DNA from 3 places in the Pseudaquabacterium inlustre genome. Region 2 is predicted to be linked to each of the others. Evidence: predicted binding sites of a transcription regulator. Region 2 holds the regulator's gene; each other region holds the start of a gene.
The links. The regulator sigma-54, encoded in region 2, starts transcription at its own class of promoters, with help from an activator protein. The targets are predictions, from matches to a motif close to TGGCANGNAANCTGCTTT.
Positions count from the first base shown of each region.

Region 1 (6,032 bases), on a different contig from region 2:
CTGCCCGATCCCGGCGCGGCCTGCGTGCAGCAGCGCTGCGTGCTGCGCGGCGGCGGGGCGGGGCCGGGCGCGCTGCCGGTGCGCTGACGCCGGTGCGCTGATGCCGGCGCGGGGCTCCGGCCAGCCGTGACCGGCCACCCACCGGCGCCCCGTGCGGCCGGTCGGCTGCGGCTGCGCTGCATCGCAGCGCGCTGGCGCTGGCCGCCCACCCGGCGTGTATGCTGCCGCGGCCATGAAGCTCCTGCTTGATTCGTTCTGGCGCGCGGCGGCCTACTGCCTGCATCCCAAGGTCATCGGCTTGTCGCTGCTGCCGCTGGGCATCGGCGTGGCGCTGGCCCTCGGCCTGGGCTGGCTGTACTGGGAGGCAGCGGTGGCCGGCGTGCGCGCCACGCTCGAGCAGTGGTCATTGGTGGATGCCGCGCTGAAGTGGGTGGAATCCATCGCCGGGGCCTCGTTCCGCTCGGTGCTGGCGCCGTTGATCGTGGTGCTGCTGTCGGCGCCGGTGATCGTCATCGTCTCGGTGCTGCTGGTGGCGCTGCTGATGGGGCCGGCCATCGTCACGCTGGTGGCCGGGCGGCGCTTTCCGGCCATGGAGCGCAAGCGCGGCGGCGGCTGGCTGTCCAGCCTGGCCTGGTCGGTCGGCTGCACGCTGGCGGCGCTGCTGGTGATGGGCCTGAGCATGCCGCTGTGGTTCATCCCGCCGCTGGTGCTGGTGCTGCCGCCGCTGATCTGGGGCTGGCTGACCTACCGTGTGATGAGCTTCGACGCGCTGGCCGATCACGCCAGCCGCGACGAGCGCCGCCAGATCCTGCGCGAGCACCGGCTGCCGCTGCTGGGCATCGGCGTGATCACCGGCTACCTGGGCGCGGCGCCCTCGCTGCTGTGGGCCGCCGGGGCCATGACGCTGATCTTCGCGCCGCTGGTCATCGCGCTGTCGGTGTGGCTGTACACGCTGGTGTTCGCGTTCTCGGCGCTGTGGTTCACGCACTATGTGCTGGCCGCGCTGGCCGGCCTGCGCCACGTGCGCGATGCCGAGGCCTCGCCGGTGGGCAACACGCCGATGTACGCCGCCGATGACCCCATGGTGATCGATGCCGAGCCGGCAGTGGCATCCTCGGCGCCGCCTGCCGCCCCGCCGGCCCCGCCCCTGCCGCCGCCGGCCACCTGAACCCCAACCCGCACCGCACCCATGCCCAGCTTCGGCCTCATCATCGTCGGCGACGAGATCCTCTCCGGCAAGCGCCAGGACAAGCACCTGGCCAAGGTCATCGAACTGCTGGGCGAGCGCGGCCTGCAACTGGCCTGGGCACGCTACGTGGGCGACGACCGTGCACGCATCACCGCCACGCTGCGCGAGGCCTTCGCCTCGGGCGACATCGTGTTCAGCTGCGGCGGCATCGGGGCCACGCCCGACGACCACACCCGCCAGGCCGCTGCCGCGGCGCTCGACCGGCCGCTGGCCCTGCACCCCGAGGCCGCCGAACTGATCCGCGAGCGCATGCGCGACGTGGCCGCCGAGCAGGGCCTGCCCTACGAGCCCGAGCGCCCCGACAACCTGCACCGCCTGAACATGGGCATGTTCCCCGAGGGCGCGCAGATCATCCCGAACCCGTACAACAAGATCGCCGGCTTCTCGGTGGGCGACGTGCACTTCGTCCCCGGCTTTCCGGTGATGGCCCATCCGATGGTGGCCTGGGTGCTGGACGAGCGCTACCGCGCGCTGCACGGCGGCATGCGCCAGGTGGAGCGCTCGGTGATCGTGATGGGTGCGATGGAGGCTACGCTGACGCCGCTGATGGAGGCGGTGGAGGCGCAGTACGCCGGCATCAAGGTGTTCAGCCTGCCCAGCGTCGACCATCCGCAATGGGGCCGCCACATCGAGCTGGGCGTCAAGGGTGCGGCCGACCGGGTGGACGAAGCGTTCGAGACGCTGCGCGGTGGCCTGGCAGGCTATGGCGCCACACTGGGCCCCGAAATGGTGCGACACTGACGCACCAAAATAGATCACACAACGGCACCGAGATGGTGCATTCGATGGGCGCACCGGCCCCCGGTGCGTGCCATGCATTGGTGCGCCCAGGCGTGGCGGGCGGCCGCCGCCGGACGGCCACGGGCACGCTTTCTGCTACATTGCAGTGCGCCTCGCCGGCGGGGGTTTTCCCTCGACACGCCGGGCCACAACCACACCCATCCCATCGTTTGCACAGCGCCCCGCTAGGAGATTCTTGATGGCCAAGACCGTCGCCGACGTGATGTCGATGGTGAAGGAAAACGAAGTCAAGTTCGTCGACTTCCGTTTCACCGACACCCGCGGCAAGGAACAGCATGTGTCCGTTCCCGTTTCCGCCTTTGACGAAGACAAGTTCACGTCGGGCCACGCCTTCGACGGCTCGTCGATCGCTGGCTGGAAGGGCATCGAAGCCTCGGACATGCTGCTGATGCCGGACCCGAACACGGCCAACATCGACCCGTTCTTCGAAGAGCCGACCCTGATCCTGACCTGCGACGTCGTGGATCCCACCGACGGCAAGCCCTACGAGCGTGATCCGCGCTCGCTGGCCAAGCGCGCCGAAGCCTACATGCGCTCGTCGGGCCTGGGCGATGTCGCCTACTTCGGTCCGGAGCCCGAGTTCTTCGTGTTCGACAGCATCCGCTGGGGCAATGACATGTCCGGCTCGTTCTTCAAGATCGAGTCCGAAGAAGCCGCCTGGAACTCCAGCAAGGAGTACGAGCACGGCAACAGCGGCTACCGTCCCACCGTCAAGGGCGGCTATTTCCCGGTGCCCCCGGTCGACAGCGGCCAGGACATGCGCTCGGAAATGTGCCTGCTGCTCGAGCAGATGGGCATCCCGGTCGAAGTGCACCACCACGAAGTGGCCAACGCCGGCCAGATGGAAATCGGCACCAAGTTCAGCTCGCTGGTCGAGCGCGCCGACTGGGTGCAGTTGCAGAAGTACATCATCGTGAACGTCGCCAATGCCTACGGCAAGACCGCGACCTTCATGCCCAAGCCCATCGTCGGCGACAACGGCTCGGGCATGCACGTGCACCAGTCGGTCTGGAAGGACGGCAAGAACCTGTTCGCCGGTGACGGCTACGCCGGTCTGAGCGACTTCGCGCTGTACTACATCGGCGGCATCATCAAGCACGCCCGTGCCCTGAACGCCATCACCAACCCCGGCACCAACAGCTACAAGCGCCTGGTGCCCGGCTTCGAAGCCCCGGTGAAGCTGGCCTACTCGGCCAAGAACCGCTCGGCCTCGATCCGCATCCCGTACGTGGCCAACCCGAAGGGCCGTCGCGTGGAAGCCCGCTTCCCGGATCCCTCGGCCAACCCGTACCTGTGCTTCGCCGCGCTGCTGATGGCCGGCCTGGACGGCGTGGAAAACAAGATCCATCCGGGCGAAGCCGCCACGAAGGACCTGTACCACCTGCCGCCGGAAGAGGACAAGCTGGTCCCGACCGTCTGCCACAGCCTGGACCAGGCCCTCGAGTACCTGGACAAGGACCGTGCGTTCCTGACCAAGGGTGGCGTGTTCACCGATGCCTGGATCGACTCCTACATCGACCTGAAGATGCAGGAAGTGACCCGCTTCCGCATGGCCGTGCATCCGGTCGAGTACGACATGTACTACTCGCTGTGATGGCCCGCGTGGCTGCCGCGTCGCGGCGGTCACGGCCTCACGCACAAGGGCGGCCAGGGGCCGCCCTTTTTTCTGCCCGACAATGCCGCAGCCGGCCCTGGTCGGGGCCGTAGGACAGGCCGAATCCCGATGCCCGATGCCGTTGTGAACCGCCGCTCCCGCGCCTTGCGCCTGCCGGCCTGGGGGCTGGCCCTGGGGCTGGCCACCGCCAGCCTGGCCCAGGCCCAACCCGGCCCGGTGTACCGCTGCCCGGGCAAGACCGGCGGCGCCGACGAGTTCACCAACATGCTCACCGACGAGGAGGCGCGCGCCCGTGGCTGCCGCACCATCGACGGGGCGCCGATCACCATCGTGCAGGGCGGGCGGCCGCGTGCCCCGGCCAGCAATGCCGGCAACGCCAATGCCAACGCGCCGCGGGCCTCGGAGGCCAAGGTCGACCCCGCGGCCCAGCGCCAGCGCGACAGCGATGCCCGCCGCATCCTCGAGGCCGAACTGCGCAAGGAAGAAGAGCGCCTGGCCCAGCTCAAGCGCGACTACAACAACGGCGAGCCTGAGCGGCGCGGCGACGAACGCAACTACCAGAAGTACCTGGATCGCACGGCCGAGCTGAAGGCCGCCATCACGCGCAGCGAAAGCGACGTGGCGGCCATCAAGCGCGAGCTGGCGAAGATCACCCCCTGAGCGCGATGAGCTCCCCGTCTTCCTCCGGCCTGGCGCGCTTTGACGCGCTGGACCTGCTGGCCACCATGGTGGCCGTGGTGCGGCCCGATGGCCGCATGCTGTTCGTCAACGCGATGTTCGAGGACATCGCCGGCCTGTCGCGCCGCACGCTGATGCGCGGCAACCTGTTCGACTGGTTCGTCGATCCGCGTCAGCTGCGCGAGACGGTGGATTCGGTGGCCCGCAACGAGATCGCCACCGGCCGCTTCGATGCCACGCTGCGCCGTGCGCCGGTGGCCGCGCACGAGCTGCTGCCGGTGCATGTGATCGTCACGCAGATCGACCACCACGGCGGCGAGCGCGTGCTGGTGGAGATGCTGGAGATCGAGCAGCAAACCAAGCAGGACCGCGAGGAGCGGGCGCTCGGCCAGGTGCAGGCCAACAAGGAGCTGATCCGCAACCTGGCCCACGAGATCAAGAACCCGCTGGGTGGCATCCGTGGTGCGGCGCAGCTGCTGGCCATGGACATCGAGAGCAAGGAGCTCAAGGAGTACACCGAGGTCATCATCCACGAGGCCGACCGCCTGCAGGCCCTGGTCGACCGGCTGCTGGCGCCGCACCGCCGTCCGCACGTGGTGAGCGACGTCAACATCCACGAGGTCTGCGAGCGCGTGCGCTCGCTGATCCTGGCCGAGTTTCCGCGCGGGCTGTCGGTGCAGCGCGACTACGACACCTCGATCCCCGAGTTCCGCGGCGACCGCGAGCAGCTGATCCAGGCCGTGCTCAACATCGCCCACAACGCCGCCCATGCGCTGGCCGACCGCATCGCCGCGGGCGATGGCCGCATCGTGCTGCGCACGCGCGTGTCGCGTCAGGCCACCATCGGCAAGCAGCGCTTCCGACTGGCACTGGAATTGCATATCGAGGACAACGGACCGGGCGTGCCCGAGGACATCCGTGATCGCATCTTCTTCCCGCTGGTGTCGGGACGCGATGGCGGTTCGGGCCTCGGGCTGACGTTGGCGCAAACCTTCGTGCAGCAGCACCAGGGCATGATCGAATGCGACAGCGAGCCTGGCCGGACCGTGTTCCGAATCGTGATTCCGCTGCCCTGATCGGGCCGGGATCCGGCAACCAGGCCGCCGCCGAATGAAACCCATCTGGATCGTAGACGACGACCAATCCATCCGCTTCGTGCTCGAAAAGGCCCTGGCCCGCGAGCAGTTCGCCACGCGAAGCTTCTCGAACCCGCGCGATGTGCTGACCGCGCTCGACGACGACGAGCCGCAGGTGCTGGTCAGCGACATCCGCATGCCCGGTGGTTCGGGCATCGACCTGCTGGCCAAGGTCAAGCAGCGCCTGCCCGGCCTACCGGTCATCATCATGACCGCCTACTCCGACCTGGACAGCGCGGTCAGCGCCTTCCAGGGCGGGGCCTTCGAGTACCTGCCCAAGCCGTTTGACCTGCCCAAGGCGGTGGAGCTGATCCGCCGCGCCGTCGACGAAAGCCTGCGCGAGCAGGTGCGCGACATCGCCCAGGCCCAGATGCCCGAGATGTTGGGCCAGGCGCCGGCGATGCAGGACGTGTTCCGCGCCATCGGCCGCCTCAGCCAGAGCAACGTCACGGTGCTGATCACCGGTGAATCCGGCTCGGGCAAGGAACTGGTGGCGCGTGCGCTGCACAAGCACAGCCCGCGTGCGGCGGGGCCGTTCATCGCCATCAACACC
Region 1 covers NZ_JBBUTH010000009.1:458,719-464,750, reverse strand. Annotated here, with positions in the region: gene AACH10_RS19510 (hypothetical protein) at 1-87, shown strand, start outside; gene AACH10_RS19505 (EI24 domain-containing protein) at 233-1,168, shown strand; gene AACH10_RS19500 (competence/damage-inducible protein A) at 1,190-1,990, shown strand; gene glnA (type I glutamate--ammonia ligase) at 2,229-3,644, shown strand; gene AACH10_RS19490 (hypothetical protein) at 3,774-4,325, shown strand; gene glnL (nitrogen regulation protein NR(II)) at 4,331-5,419, shown strand; gene ntrC (nitrogen regulation protein NR(I)) at 5,454-6,032, shown strand, end outside.
Region 1: a site for sigma-54 is predicted at 2,112-2,129, ahead of glnA (type I glutamate--ammonia ligase). Genes of this name have one in related genera too.

Region 2 (6,032 bases):
TCATGTCGGGGCTGAGCACCCAGGCCGTCCAGCCGGCATAGGCGCGCTTCCAGTGCGCGGCCAGGCCGCTGAAGAAGGCGGCGCCGGCGGCGTCCTTCTCGCCCTCGGGCGCACCCGCAGGGCCTTCAGCGAAGCCCTCGCGCACCGCGCGCTCGGCGCCGCGCTCGCCGCGCGAGCCCTTGGCCTCGATGCGCTCGCCGTACGGCGGGTTGAACACCAGCAGGCCGGCCTCGGCCGGCGGCGGGCGCTGCAGCGCGTCGGCGGTCTTGAAGACGATGGCATGGCCGACGCCGGCGCGCTGGGCATTGCGCGCGGCGAAGTCGGTCATGCGGAAGCTCACGTCACCGGCGTGGATGGCCACGGCCGGCGCGTGCACGGCCGCCTGCGCCTCGGCCTTCAGCTGGCCCCAGGCGGACAGTTGCGTGCGGAACGGCAGCATGCGCTCGAAGGCGAAGCGGCGCTTCAGCCCCGGCGCGATGCCACAGGCGATCTGCGCGGCCTCGATGGCGATGGTGCCGGCGCCGCAGCAGGGGTCGAGCAGCGCACCGTCTTCGGGCCGGCCCTGCCAGCCGGCGGCGGCCAGCATCGCGGCGGCCAGGGTTTCCTTCAGTGGCGCCTCGCCCTTCAGGCCGCCATCGCGCTCGTCGCGCCAGCCGCGCTTGAACAGCGCCTCGCCCGAGGTGTCGGCATACAGCGACGCGGTGTCGGCCGTCAGGTGCAGCACCAGCGGCAGATCGGGGTGGCGGGTGTCGACGCTGGGGCGGCTGCCGGTGGCGTCGCGCAGCACATCGCACAGCGCGTCCTTCACGCGCAGCGTGGCGAAGTTCAGGCTCTGCAGCGGACTGCGCGTGGCGCTGGTGTCGATGCGGAAGGTCTGCTCGGGCGTGATCCAGTCGCCCCACGGCACGCGGCGCGCCAGGTCGTACAGGTCGTGCTCGCTCTCGTAGGGGCCGAAGGCCAGCGGCCACAGCACGCGCTGCGCCAGGCGGCTGTGCAGGTTCAGCTGCATCGCCACGCGGGCATCGCCCAGCACCTGCACGCCGCCACGCTGCTCCACCACGCGGCGGCGGCTGGGGTCGGCCGGCACCACGGCGCGGTCCACGCCCAGCAGGGCCGCCACCTCGTCGGCCAGCAGCGGCTCGACGCCAGCGGCACAGGGCAGGAACAGCGACACCGGCGTGTCGCCCACCGGCGCGATGGCCTTGACGGGCAGGCGCACCGGGCCGCGGGCCGGCATGCCGGGGCCACCGGGACCGCGCATGGCCGGACCGCCAGGGCCGCCGGAACGCGGGCCGGGCCCACGCGCCTCGGTGTGGCGCTGGGTCTTGTAGCCGCCGATCGGCGGACGGGGGGTCTTGGTCAAAGGGCTTTGCGCAGGTTGGCGGGCGCGATCTTCAGCGCCTCGCGGTACTTGGCCACCGTGCGCCGCGCCACCTGGATGCCCTGCTCGGACAGCATGTCCGACAGCTGGCTGTCCGACAGCGGCTTGGCCGGGTCTTCGTTGGCCACCAGCTGCTTGATCAGCGCGCGCACGGCGGTGGAGCTGGCGTTGCCGCCGGCCTCGGTGTTCAGGCTGGAGCCGAAGAAGTACTTCAGCTCGAAGGTGCCGAACGGCGTGTTCATGTACTTGGCCGTGGTCACGCGCGAGATCGTGCTCTCGTGCAGGCCCAGTTCGTCGGCGATTTCGCGCAGCACCAGCGGCTTCATCGCGATCTCGCCGTGGGTGAAGAAGCCCTTCTGCCGCTCGACGATGGCCTGGCTGACGCGCAGGATGGTGTCGAAGCGCTGCAGGATGTTCTTCATGAACCAGCGCGCCTCCTGCAGCCGCGACGACAGCCCACCCGCGGCCCCGTTGCGCTGGCCGCGGATGGCCTGCGCATAGAGGTCGTTGATCTTCAGCTTGGGCATCACGTCGGGGTTGAGCACGGCCTTCCAGCCGCGCCCGGCCTTCTGCACGATGACGTCGGGCACGATGATGTTGGCCTCGGCGCGCGTGAACGGCCGGCCCGGCTTGGGCTCGCAGGTCAGGATCAGCGCCTGGGCCTCGCGCAGCAGCGCTTCATCAGCGCCGGTGGCCTGCGTCAGCTTCTTCATGTCGCGCCGCGCCAGCAGCTCGAGGTGCTGCTCGGCAATGCGCATGGCCAGCTTGCGCGCCGGGCTGGCCGGCTTCTCGCGCAGTTGCAGGCACAGGCACTCACCCAGGTTGGCGGCGCCCACGCCGGTGGGCTCCAGGCTCTGCAGCCACTTCAGGCCGCAGCGCAGGCGCTCGAACAGGTCTTCGCGCGCCTCCAGGTCGTCTTCGGGGATGTCCAGCGAGGCGGCCACGCGCTCGGCGATCTCGGCCAGCGGGTCGGCCAGCCAGCCGTCCTCGTCCAGGCTCTCGATCAGCACCATCACGGTGGCCGCGTCTTCGTCCGACAGGCGCATGCCCAGCAGCTGGCGGCGCAGGTGCTCCTGCAGCGTGGGGCCGCTGCTGGCCGCGTCCACCGGCTCGAAGTCGTCGTCGCCGCTGCCCGAGGGGCTGTTGCTGGGCGCCTCGCGGATGCCGTCGAAGTCGTCACGCTCGGTGCCGTTCTCCCAGTCGTCGCGCTCGGTGGCGCCGAACTCGGCGGTGTCCACGCCGGCAGGCTCGTCGCTGCCGGCGTCCTCGCGCTCGCTCAGGCGCTCCTTCTCGCGCTCGGCGCCGGCACCGCTCTCCGGCGTGGCGGCCACGCGTTCCAGGCCATAGGCCAGCGAGTCGTCGCCGCCGTCCTCCACGTCGAGGAAGGGATTGGCCTCGAGCATCTGCTCGATTTCCTGGTGCAGCTCCAGCGTGGAGAGTTGCAGCAGGCGGATCGATTGCTGCAGCTGGGGCGTCAGCGCCAGGTGCTGCGACAGGCGGACCTGCAATGAAGGCTTCATGACTTCGGGCCTGTCATCACATCTTGAAATGCTCGCCGAGGTACACCCGGCGAACGTCGGCGTTCTCGACGATCTCGGACGGCGTGCCTTCGGCCAGCACGCGCCCCTCGCTGATGATGTAGGCGCGGTCGCAGATGCCCAGCATCTCGCGCACGTTGTGGTCGGTGATCAGCACGCCGATGCCGCGCTGCTTCAGGAAGCCGATGATGCGCTGGATCTCGATCACCGCGATCGGATCGACGCCAGCGAAGGGCTCGTCGAGCAGGATGAAGCGCGGCTGCGTGGCCAGCGCGCGGGCGATCTCGACACGGCGACGCTCGCCGCCCGACAGTGCCGGCGCCGGCGAGTCGCGCAGCTTCTCGATGCTCAGGTCGTGCAGCAGGCCGTCCAGGCGCTGCTGGATCTCGGTGGCCGCCAGCGGCCGGCCGTCGGCGCCCACCTGCAGCTCGAGCACCGCACGCACGTTCTCCTCGACCGTGAGCTTGCGGAAGATCGAGGCTTCCTGCGGCAGGTAGCTCAGGCCCATGCGCGCGCGCTGGTGGATGGGCTTGCCTTGCACGGCCTGGCCGTCGATGCGGATCTCGCCGGCATCGGCACGCACCAGACCCACCACCATGTAGAAGGTGGTGGTCTTGCCGGCGCCGTTGGGGCCCAGCAGGCCCACCACCTCGCCGGCGCCCACGGCCAGGTGCACTTCCTTGACCACCTGGCGCGAGCCGTAGCTCTTTTGCAGCCCCTGGACCGTCAGCCCTTGGAGCCCTTGGCTCTGGCCGATCGGGGGCTGCGCCGCCATCGCCACGCGCTCTGGCGCCTGGGCGGATGTCACCGCCGCTCCCCGAGGGCCGGCGTGCTCTTCAGCGGGGCCTGCGCGGGTGCGGACGCGGCCTCGGCGGCCATCGCGGCGGCGGCCTCGGTGCCGGGGCGTGGCGTGATCACCGCGCGCACGCGGCCGCCGGGGTTGGTGGCGGTGGTGGCCCCACCGCCCTGCACATTGAAGGTCTCGGCCTGGCCGTCCCAGACGATGCGCGCGCCCTGGATCTCATCGGCCAGCGTGGCGCCGCGCAGGCGCCGCACCACGGCCGCGCCTTCGAAGCGGATCACGCCGGTCTTGCTGTCGTAGTCGATGCGCTGGGCCTGGCCCTCGACGCTCTCGTCGATGCCGTCGCGCTTTTGCTTCACGCGGGCCGGCTTGTCGGCCGTGCCGCTGGCCTGCACCACCTGCCAGCCTTCGGGCGTCTCACGCACCTCCAGCTTGTCGGCGCGCAACAGCAGCGTGCCCTGGCTGATCACCACGTTGCCGCTGCACTGGCTGATCTGCTTGGCCAGGTTCACCACGCAGGGCTGATCGCTTTCCAGCGCCATCGGCTTGGTGCGGTCGGCGCGCTCGGCCAGCGCCGGTCCGGCCACCGCCAGCGTCAAGGCCAGGGCGGCACCGGGCAGCAGCCGGGCGGCGGACGGGGTGAGGGCGGGCAGGATGGGCATCGAACGGCACAAAACTTGCAGACCATTCTAGGCCCAAGTGCCGTTCGCTGCGGAATACCCGGATGCCAAATCTGTGGCATCCGGTGGGCCTTGGTGACGCCGTCAGCGCGGCGTCAGAAACCCAGGGTTTTCCAGAGGATGTATCAGGCCTTGCGCGCCATCGCGATCAGCGCGTCGGTGACGGCCAGTGCGCGAACCTCGCTGCCGGCCATCGACGGCGCGGTGCGCCAGCGGCCCTGCACGCCCAGCGTGGGCACGCCGTCGATGCCATAGCCCTCGGCCAGCTGGCGCGCCAGGCGCACCTTGGTGGCCACGCCGAAGCTCTTCATCGCCTCGACGATCTTGGCGCCATCGGCACCACTGGCCTGGGCCCAGGCCAGCACGTCGGCGTCGTTGTTGAACGGCTTGCGCTCGATGTGCACGGCGTTGAACACCTTGCGGTGCAGCGCCTCGACCTGGCCCAGGGCCTCCAGCGCGTAGTACAGGCGCTGCAGCGGCTCCTGGTTCGGGCGGAACGAGATCGAGACGCGGCGGAAGGCCACCTGGTCGGCCGGCAGCTTGCGCTGCCAGGCGTCCAGCGCCGGCTCGAAGGCGTTGCAATGCGGGCACCAGTAGCCGAAGAACTCGACCACCTCGATCTTGCCGGCGGCCACGGCCAGCGGCTTGTCGAGCTTCTTGTAGTCCTGGCCCTCGACCGGGCCGCCCTGGGCCAGGCTGGGCAGCGCCAGGCCGCTGAGCAGGCCCGCGGCGGGCAGACCGATCACGATGTCACGACGGTTCATTCGACTTCCTTTGCCCGGCTCAGGGCATGCATTTCAGGGGTGGATCGCCCATGGAGTCAGCCGACCGCCACAGGTTCAACCCTGGTTCAACGCTCGACACGCACCAGCGTGGACTCGACACCGGCCGCGCCCAGCTTGTCGCGCAGGTCGTCGGCGGCATCGCGCTCGTCGAACGGGCCCAGGCGCACGCGGTAGACCGTCTTGCCCGACTGCTCGCGCGCCATCACCTTGGCCGTGAAGCCCGACATCGCCAGCCGCGCACGCTGCGCCTCGGCGTCGTCGGGGTTCGAGTAGGCGCCCGCCTGCACGAAGAACATGGCCGGCTTGGCCGCCGGCGCCGTGCCGTTCTGGCCGGCCAGGATGGCCGCCGGATCGCGTGCCGGCGCCGATGCGGCCGCCGATGCACGCGCGGTGGCCGCCGAAGCCGGCGCCGCGGGGGAGTGGGCCTGGGCGCCGGTGGGCGCGGCCGGGGCCGTGCCAGGTGCCGGGCTGGTGGCCACGGGGGCCGGTGCGGGCGTGGCCGCCGGTGCGGGGGCGGGGGTGGCCGCGTCCGGCGCGCTGGCGCCCGAGGCCACCGCGGCCCGCGGTGCGGCGCCCTTGCCGGCCAGCGGTGCGTTCGGGTCCCAGTGCTTGTTGCGCTCGGCCTCGGCGGCGTCCTGCTCGGCGGTGCGCTGCGGCAGCTTGTTGACGAAGGGGATCGGCGCCTTGGTGATGTAGAGCGCCACGCCCAGCGCGACGGCCAGGCCGATCAGCAGGCCGACGACCAGGCCGACGCCGAAGCCACCGCGCGCCGGTGCCGCCTTCACGGTCTTCACCGTGCCGCCCGCCTTCGCCGCGGCCATCAGGCCGGCTCCCCGGCGTCGGTGG
Region 2 covers NZ_JBBUTH010000008.1:161,415-167,446, forward strand. Annotated here, with positions in the region: gene AACH10_RS15305 (THUMP domain-containing class I SAM-dependent RNA methyltransferase) at 1-1,363, opposite strand, end outside; gene AACH10_RS15310 (RNA polymerase factor sigma-54) at 1,360-2,901, opposite strand; gene lptB (LPS export ABC transporter ATP-binding protein) at 2,918-3,694, opposite strand; gene lptA (lipopolysaccharide transport periplasmic protein LptA) at 3,724-4,383, opposite strand; gene AACH10_RS15325 (thiol:disulfide interchange protein DsbA/DsbL) at 4,527-5,165, opposite strand; gene AACH10_RS15330 (SPOR domain-containing protein) at 5,252-6,007, opposite strand; gene argS (arginine--tRNA ligase) at 6,007-6,032, opposite strand, start outside.

Region 3 (6,032 bases), on a different contig from region 2:
TCGTGCAGGTTGGCCGGCTGGCCGTCGATCAGGCAATCGCCCGCGCTGAAGCCGCCCGCATCGAACACGATGCCGGGGCCGGAACTCGGCTCGAACGGGTTGACGATGTCCAGGTGGGCCTGCAGGGCCGGCGACACCGGCACGTGCAGCACCACCGCCTCGTCGTGCAGCCAGCGGCCGTCGGGCCCGTGCATCACCCCCGGCAGGGCCTGGCCCAGGTCGTCCAGGTGCAAGCCGGCCACCCAGCCCAGCAGCGGGCGCTGGTACATCTCGGGGTAGTCAGGCGCCTCCTGCGCGAAGGCCTCGTGCACGGCCGAGAAGGCCGGCAGCACGATGAGCGAGAAGCCATGCGCCGGCGCATCGGTGCACACGCGCGACAGCGTCTCGCGCGTGTAGCGCTGCACCCAGGCGCCGTCGCCCGCACCCGGCGGCAGCTGCGGCAGCTCGGTGACGAACACCTGCTCACGGCTGCACAGCCCGCCCTGCTCGGCCATGAAGTACGGGATGCTGCCGCCGATCCAGCGCCCGGGCGGCAGGCTGCGCAGGGCCTGCGCGTCGCCGGCAATGCAGCAGGGCCGGCCGCTGCGCACCAGCGCTGCCGCCTCGGCCACACCCATCAGAGACTGCACCAGACCATTGGCGCCGTGAGGGGCCCACGCCGGCGCATCGGGCGCGACAGTGGCGGGCAGAAAAGGCAGGGTGTCAGTGAGCATGCCAACGTCCGATCTGTGCGAGCTCATGGCCCAGCATGGCTTGATTGCGTTCGAAGTACCGGTGAAGCTCCACCAGCTTGACCATGCGCACCTCGTCGTCGTGGATCACGTCGATCTGGTTGCGCAGCTTGGACAGCAGCAGCTTCAGCCCCAGCGCGCGCACCTCCAGCGCACGCTGGCCCTGCAGCAGCTCCATCCACAACGGATCGGTCACGGCCGGCAGCGCGCCGCGCGCGGCGGCATCGCCCAGGCCGCCATCCGCCCCCTGGGCCAGTGCATGCAGCTGCGCCAGTTCATGGCCCAGCGTGGCCTGGTTGCGCAGCACGTAGCGGTGCAGGTCGGCAGCGGCCTGGGCATGCAGGTCGGCGTCCTGGTGCAGCGCTGCCTCGCGCTGTAGCTTGGACAGCAGCAGGCGCAGGCTCAGCGCCCGCACCTCCAGCGCCACGCGCCCCAGCAGCAGTGCGCGCCACAGCGGCGATGTGGCCACCGGCACAGGCGTGGCCGGCACCGCCATGACCGGCCTGGGCTGCGGCGCCGGTGGCGCGGCCACAGCGGCCACCGGCACCCGCGTCGCCGATGCCGCGGTGGCCACCCCTGCCTGGGCCGGGGCTGCCGGCGCCGGCGCACCGCCACCCTCCAGCCGGAACTTGAAGCGCCACAGGTCGGCCACCGGCAGCTTCAGCAGCACGCACAGCTGCTCGATGGTGGCGCCGGCCAGCAGCAGATCGATCACCTGCCGCGACAGCGCCCGGCTGAACTGCTGGCCCTCCTCGCCCGTCCAGGGTGCCTCGGGCGCCGCCTCGTCGGGCGCCAGCGACAGCAGCACCTGGCAGCGCTGGCCCAGCAGCGGCAGGTGCTCCCAGCGGCGGTGGCGCCACGCAGGCGGCGGCTCGCGCCGCACCCAGAAGCGCGGCGCAGGCCGCTGCCGGCCGACCTGCACGGTGACGACGCGCAGATCGGCCGACGGCAGCACCGCCAGCACGGTCCAGGGAGGGCGGATGCCCAGCAATTGCGCCAGCAGCGGCGCGTCGGCAGTGGCCATGGTGTCAGGTCTCCGGCGGACGCCTGCCCTGCATGCGAAGCGGCGGCGCCTGGTGGTTCAGCGGCCGCGCATCCTGCGTGTCAGCACCGCGTCCGGCCAGCCCGTGCTAACCCCGCCGCCTGCTGCACGCTGGCGCAGGGCGCCCGGCGCGCTGGCCCGCGCTGGCGCAGCCCGCCGACGCATTGCCCAGGCCTCGCACAGAACGCGCTGCGGGCACACGCCACACTGCTCCAGCGTGGCCCAGCGCGCAACGGCTGCGCCTGCCCGGGGCGGCCCGCCCCCTGGCTGCGGGGGGCCGGCCGGACGCACGGTCGCAGCCCGCAGTCCACGGCCCGGCGCTGTCGAATTTGTCGTGAAACACACCAGGACCGACAGCCGCGACAGCCCGACAAGTCATTGATTCTGAACAACTTTTGCCTGGCGATTCGCTGGCACGCGTCTCGCAATGACGGGGCATCACACCCCACCCCCGAGGCCCGTGCCATGAGCAACACTGCCTTCGTTTCGATCGGTGACCTTCGCAAAGGCCACCAAGCCGTCAGTACCGTCGTCGAAACCGGAGGAGGCTGCGGCACCACCGGTGGCGAGGGCAAGGCCAGTTGCGGCACCTCCGCCGGCCCGGACGACATGCCCCAGGAAATCTGGGACAAAGTGAAGAACCACCCGTGCTACTCGGAAGAGGCGCACCACCACTATGCCCGCATGCACGTGGCCGTGGCCCCGGCGTGCAACATCCAGTGCAACTACTGCAATCGCAAGTACGACTGCAGCAACGAGAGCCGACCCGGCGTGGTGAGCCAGAAGCTCACGCCCGAGCAGGCCGTCAAGAAGGTGGTCGCGGTCGCCAGCGAGATCCCGCAGATGACCGTGCTGGGCATCGCCGGCCCCGGCGACAGCCTGGCCAACCCGAAGAAGACCTTCGACACCTTCAAGATGCTGCAGGAGCAGGCACCCGACATCAAGCTGTGCCTGTCGACCAACGGCCTGGCCCTGCCGGCCCTGGTGGACGAGATCTGCAAGTACAACATCGACCACGTCACGATCACCATCAACATGGTCGACCCGGCGGTGGGCGAGAAGATCTATCCGTGGATCTTCTGGGAGCACAAGCGCGTCACCGGCTACGAGGCCGCCCGCATCCTGCACGAGCAGCAGATGCAGGGCCTGGAGATGCTGACCGCCCGCGGCGTGCTCACCAAGATCAACTCGGTGCTGATCCCCGGCATCAACGACGAGCACCTGATCGAGGTGAACCGCGAGGTGAAGAAGCGCGGTGCCTTCCTGCACAACATCATGCCGCTCATCTCCGAGCCCGAGCATGGCACCTACTTCGGCCTGAACGGCCAGCGTGGCCCCACCGCGCAGGAGCTGAAGGCCGTGCAGGATGCGTGCATGGGTGGCGCCAACCTGATGCGCCACTGCCGCCAGTGCCGTGCCGATGCCGTGGGCCTGCTGGGCGAGGACCGCTCGGAAGAGTTCACGCTCGACAAGATCGAGCAGATGGAAGTGGTGTACGACCTGGACAAGCGCCGCAACTACCAGAACGCGGTAGAAACCGAGCGCCAGGCCCAGGTGGATGCCAAGCGCGCGGCCCTGGCCAGCGCCGCGGTGGACGACGGTGTCGACCCTGATATGAAGCTGCTGGTGGCGGTGGCCACCGAAGGCCACGGCAAGGTCAACCAGCACTTCGGCCACGCCACCGAGTTCCAGATCTTCGAGGTGAGCCAGGGCGAGGCGCTGTTCGTCGGCCACCGCCGCGTCGACCTGTACTGCCAGGGCGGCTATGGCGAAGACGAGCAACTGCCGTCCATCGTCAACGCCATCAACGACTGCCACGCCGTGCTGGTGTCCAAGATCGGTGCCTGCCCGCGTGACGAACTGAAGGCCGCCGGCATCGAGCCGGTGGACCAGTACGCGCACGAGTTCATCGAGAAGGCCGCGCTCAGCTGGTTCACCGACTACCGCCAGCGCATCGCCAGCGGCGCCATCACGCACCAGCCGCGCGGCGACGCCAGCATCCGCCAGGGCGCCTACACCGGCACCGCCGAAGCGGCCGCCTGACCCCCGACCCACTCCCCACCACCTAACCGGAGATCACCATGGCCCTCAAGATCATCGCCTCCATGTGCACCGGCTGCTCGGCCTGCGAGCCCGAGTGCCCCAACGTCGCCATCCGTGAAAAGGGCGGCACCTTCATCATCGATCCGGCCAAGTGCACCGAGTGCGAAGGCCAGTTCGATTCCCCCCAATGTGTCGCCGTCTGCCCCGTCGACAACTGCATCAAGAAGGCCTGAGCTCCGCTCAGGCGCGCCTCCACCAAACGAACCCGCGAGACAAACATGCTGCAACCCCAGTTCACCGTCACCGCCGCCGCCGAGAAGTTCATGCGCCGCATGGTGCGTTTCTCCGAGACCCCGGCCGGCGGCTTCCGGCTGACGGTGACGCCGGGCGGTTGCTCGGGTTATTCGAGCGAGTTCACGGTGGAGGCGGCACCGCGCGACGGTGATGCCGATGTCACCGTCAACGGTCTGCGCGTGTTCCTGCCGGCCGAAAGCCGACTGCTGCTCGACGGCGTGACGATCGACTTTGCCGACACGCCCACCAAGAGCGGCCTGACCTTCGTGAACCCGAACCAGGCCGCCTGCGGCTGCAGCAGCTCGGGCGAAGCCCCGGCCGCCAGCGCGCCGGCCCAGGCCAGCGTCTCGCTCGACTCGATCCGCCGCGTCGCGAAGGTTTGACGTGCCCCCACGTCGCTTCGCTCCTGCCCCCCGAGGGGGCGCTCAGGCCCTTGGGGCGGCCCGGCGGGCCTGAGGCCGCTTCGCTCACCGTCAAGCAACGCCATCATGGACGTCAACGCCGACCTGGACTTCGACACCGCCGTGCTCGGTGGTGGCCTGCCGCCGCTGGCCGAAGCCGCGCTGGCGGCCGCCGGGCAGCACCGCAGCAGCGACCCGATGCGCGCCATGGCCCTGCTGATGAAGGCGCAGGACCTGGCGCCCGAGCACCCGGCGGTGCTGATCGCCTTCTACCGCCACCACTTCTACGGCCACCGCCTGGCCGCTGCGCGCGATGTGGCGCGCCGCGCGCTGGTGGTGGGCGCGCGCTCGCTGGGCCTGCCGGCCCTGTGGCGCGAGGTGCCGCGCCAGCCGCTGCACACGCAGGTGGGCCTGGCCGCGGCCGATCTGCGCACCGATGCGCGCACGCGCTTTTACCTGTTCACGCTCAAGGGCTATGCCTACCTGAGCCTGCGCCTGAACGACCTGGCCGAGGCCGGTGACGCACTGGCCCAGCTGCGCGCCATCGATCCCGACGACTGCGTGGGCGCCGCACTGCTGGAGACCGTGCGCCTGCGCGCACTGGCCGCCGCCGCCGGCGAAGACATCGACGAGCAGCCCGCGCCGGCCGCGGTGTTCGGCGCTGCCGCCTGGGCGCGTACCGCGTCGGTCACGCCAGCGGCGCCGGCGGCGGTCGCCAGCGCCTGACGAAAGACCACGCCATGAGCCCTCTGCTGGCCCCCACCACCGCTCACACGGCGGCTGCGCCAGCAGGCAGCGCCGGCCTGCAGCCCGCGCCCGGGCAAGGCGACATCCCGATCCAGGCCTGGGATGGCGCGCCGCTGGATTGCGCCGCCTGCACGCATGCCGAGTTGCGTGCCGCCGGTGGCTGCGAGCCCGGCCGCTGCTGCATGCAGGACGCCTATGCGCGCCGCATCGACCGCTTCTTCCGCAGCCACCCGGCACTGGCCGACGCGCACCTGACGCACCCGTACTTCGAGGTGCGCGCCATCGCCGCGCGGCATGCCGATGTGTTCCGCCTGCCGGCCATGCTGGACGACCCCGACGAGACGGTGCGCCTGCAACTGGCCCTGCGCGTGCCGCTGCGCCTGCTGGCACGGCTGCGCAGCGACCCGCACCGCGAGGTGCGCATCCGCGTGGCCCAGCGCCTGCCCGATGAAGAGCTGCCCACGATGATGCGCGACGCCGACTACGACGTGCGCCGCATCGTGGCCCGCCGCCTGCCCGAGGCGCTGCTGCCGATCATGCTGCACGACGCGGATGCCCAGGTGCGCATCGAGGTGGCGCGCCGCGTGCCCATGCCGGCCCTGTCGCGCCTGGTGGAAGACCCCGCCGCCGAGGTGCGCCGCGTGGTCGCCGAGCGCCTGCCCGCGCCGCTGCTGCAACCCCTGGCCACCGACGAGGACTTCCTGGTGCGCTGGACCGCGGCCGGCCGCGCCGTGGGCCCGGTGCTCGAGCAGCTGCGCCAGGACAGCGACGCCG
Region 3 covers NZ_JBBUTH010000010.1:28,782-34,813, reverse strand. Annotated here, with positions in the region: gene AACH10_RS20525 (DUF6976 family protein) at 1-713, opposite strand, end outside; gene AACH10_RS20520 (hypothetical protein) at 703-1,755, opposite strand; gene nifB (nitrogenase cofactor biosynthesis protein NifB) at 2,239-3,816, shown strand; gene AACH10_RS20510 (4Fe-4S binding protein) at 3,855-4,049, shown strand; gene AACH10_RS20505 (HesB/IscA family protein) at 4,095-4,493, shown strand; gene AACH10_RS20500 (hypothetical protein) at 4,599-5,237, shown strand; gene AACH10_RS20495 (4Fe4S-binding leucine-rich repeat protein) at 5,252-6,032, shown strand, end outside.
Region 3: a site for sigma-54 is predicted at 2,185-2,202, ahead of nifB (nitrogenase cofactor biosynthesis protein NifB). Genes of this name have one in related genera too.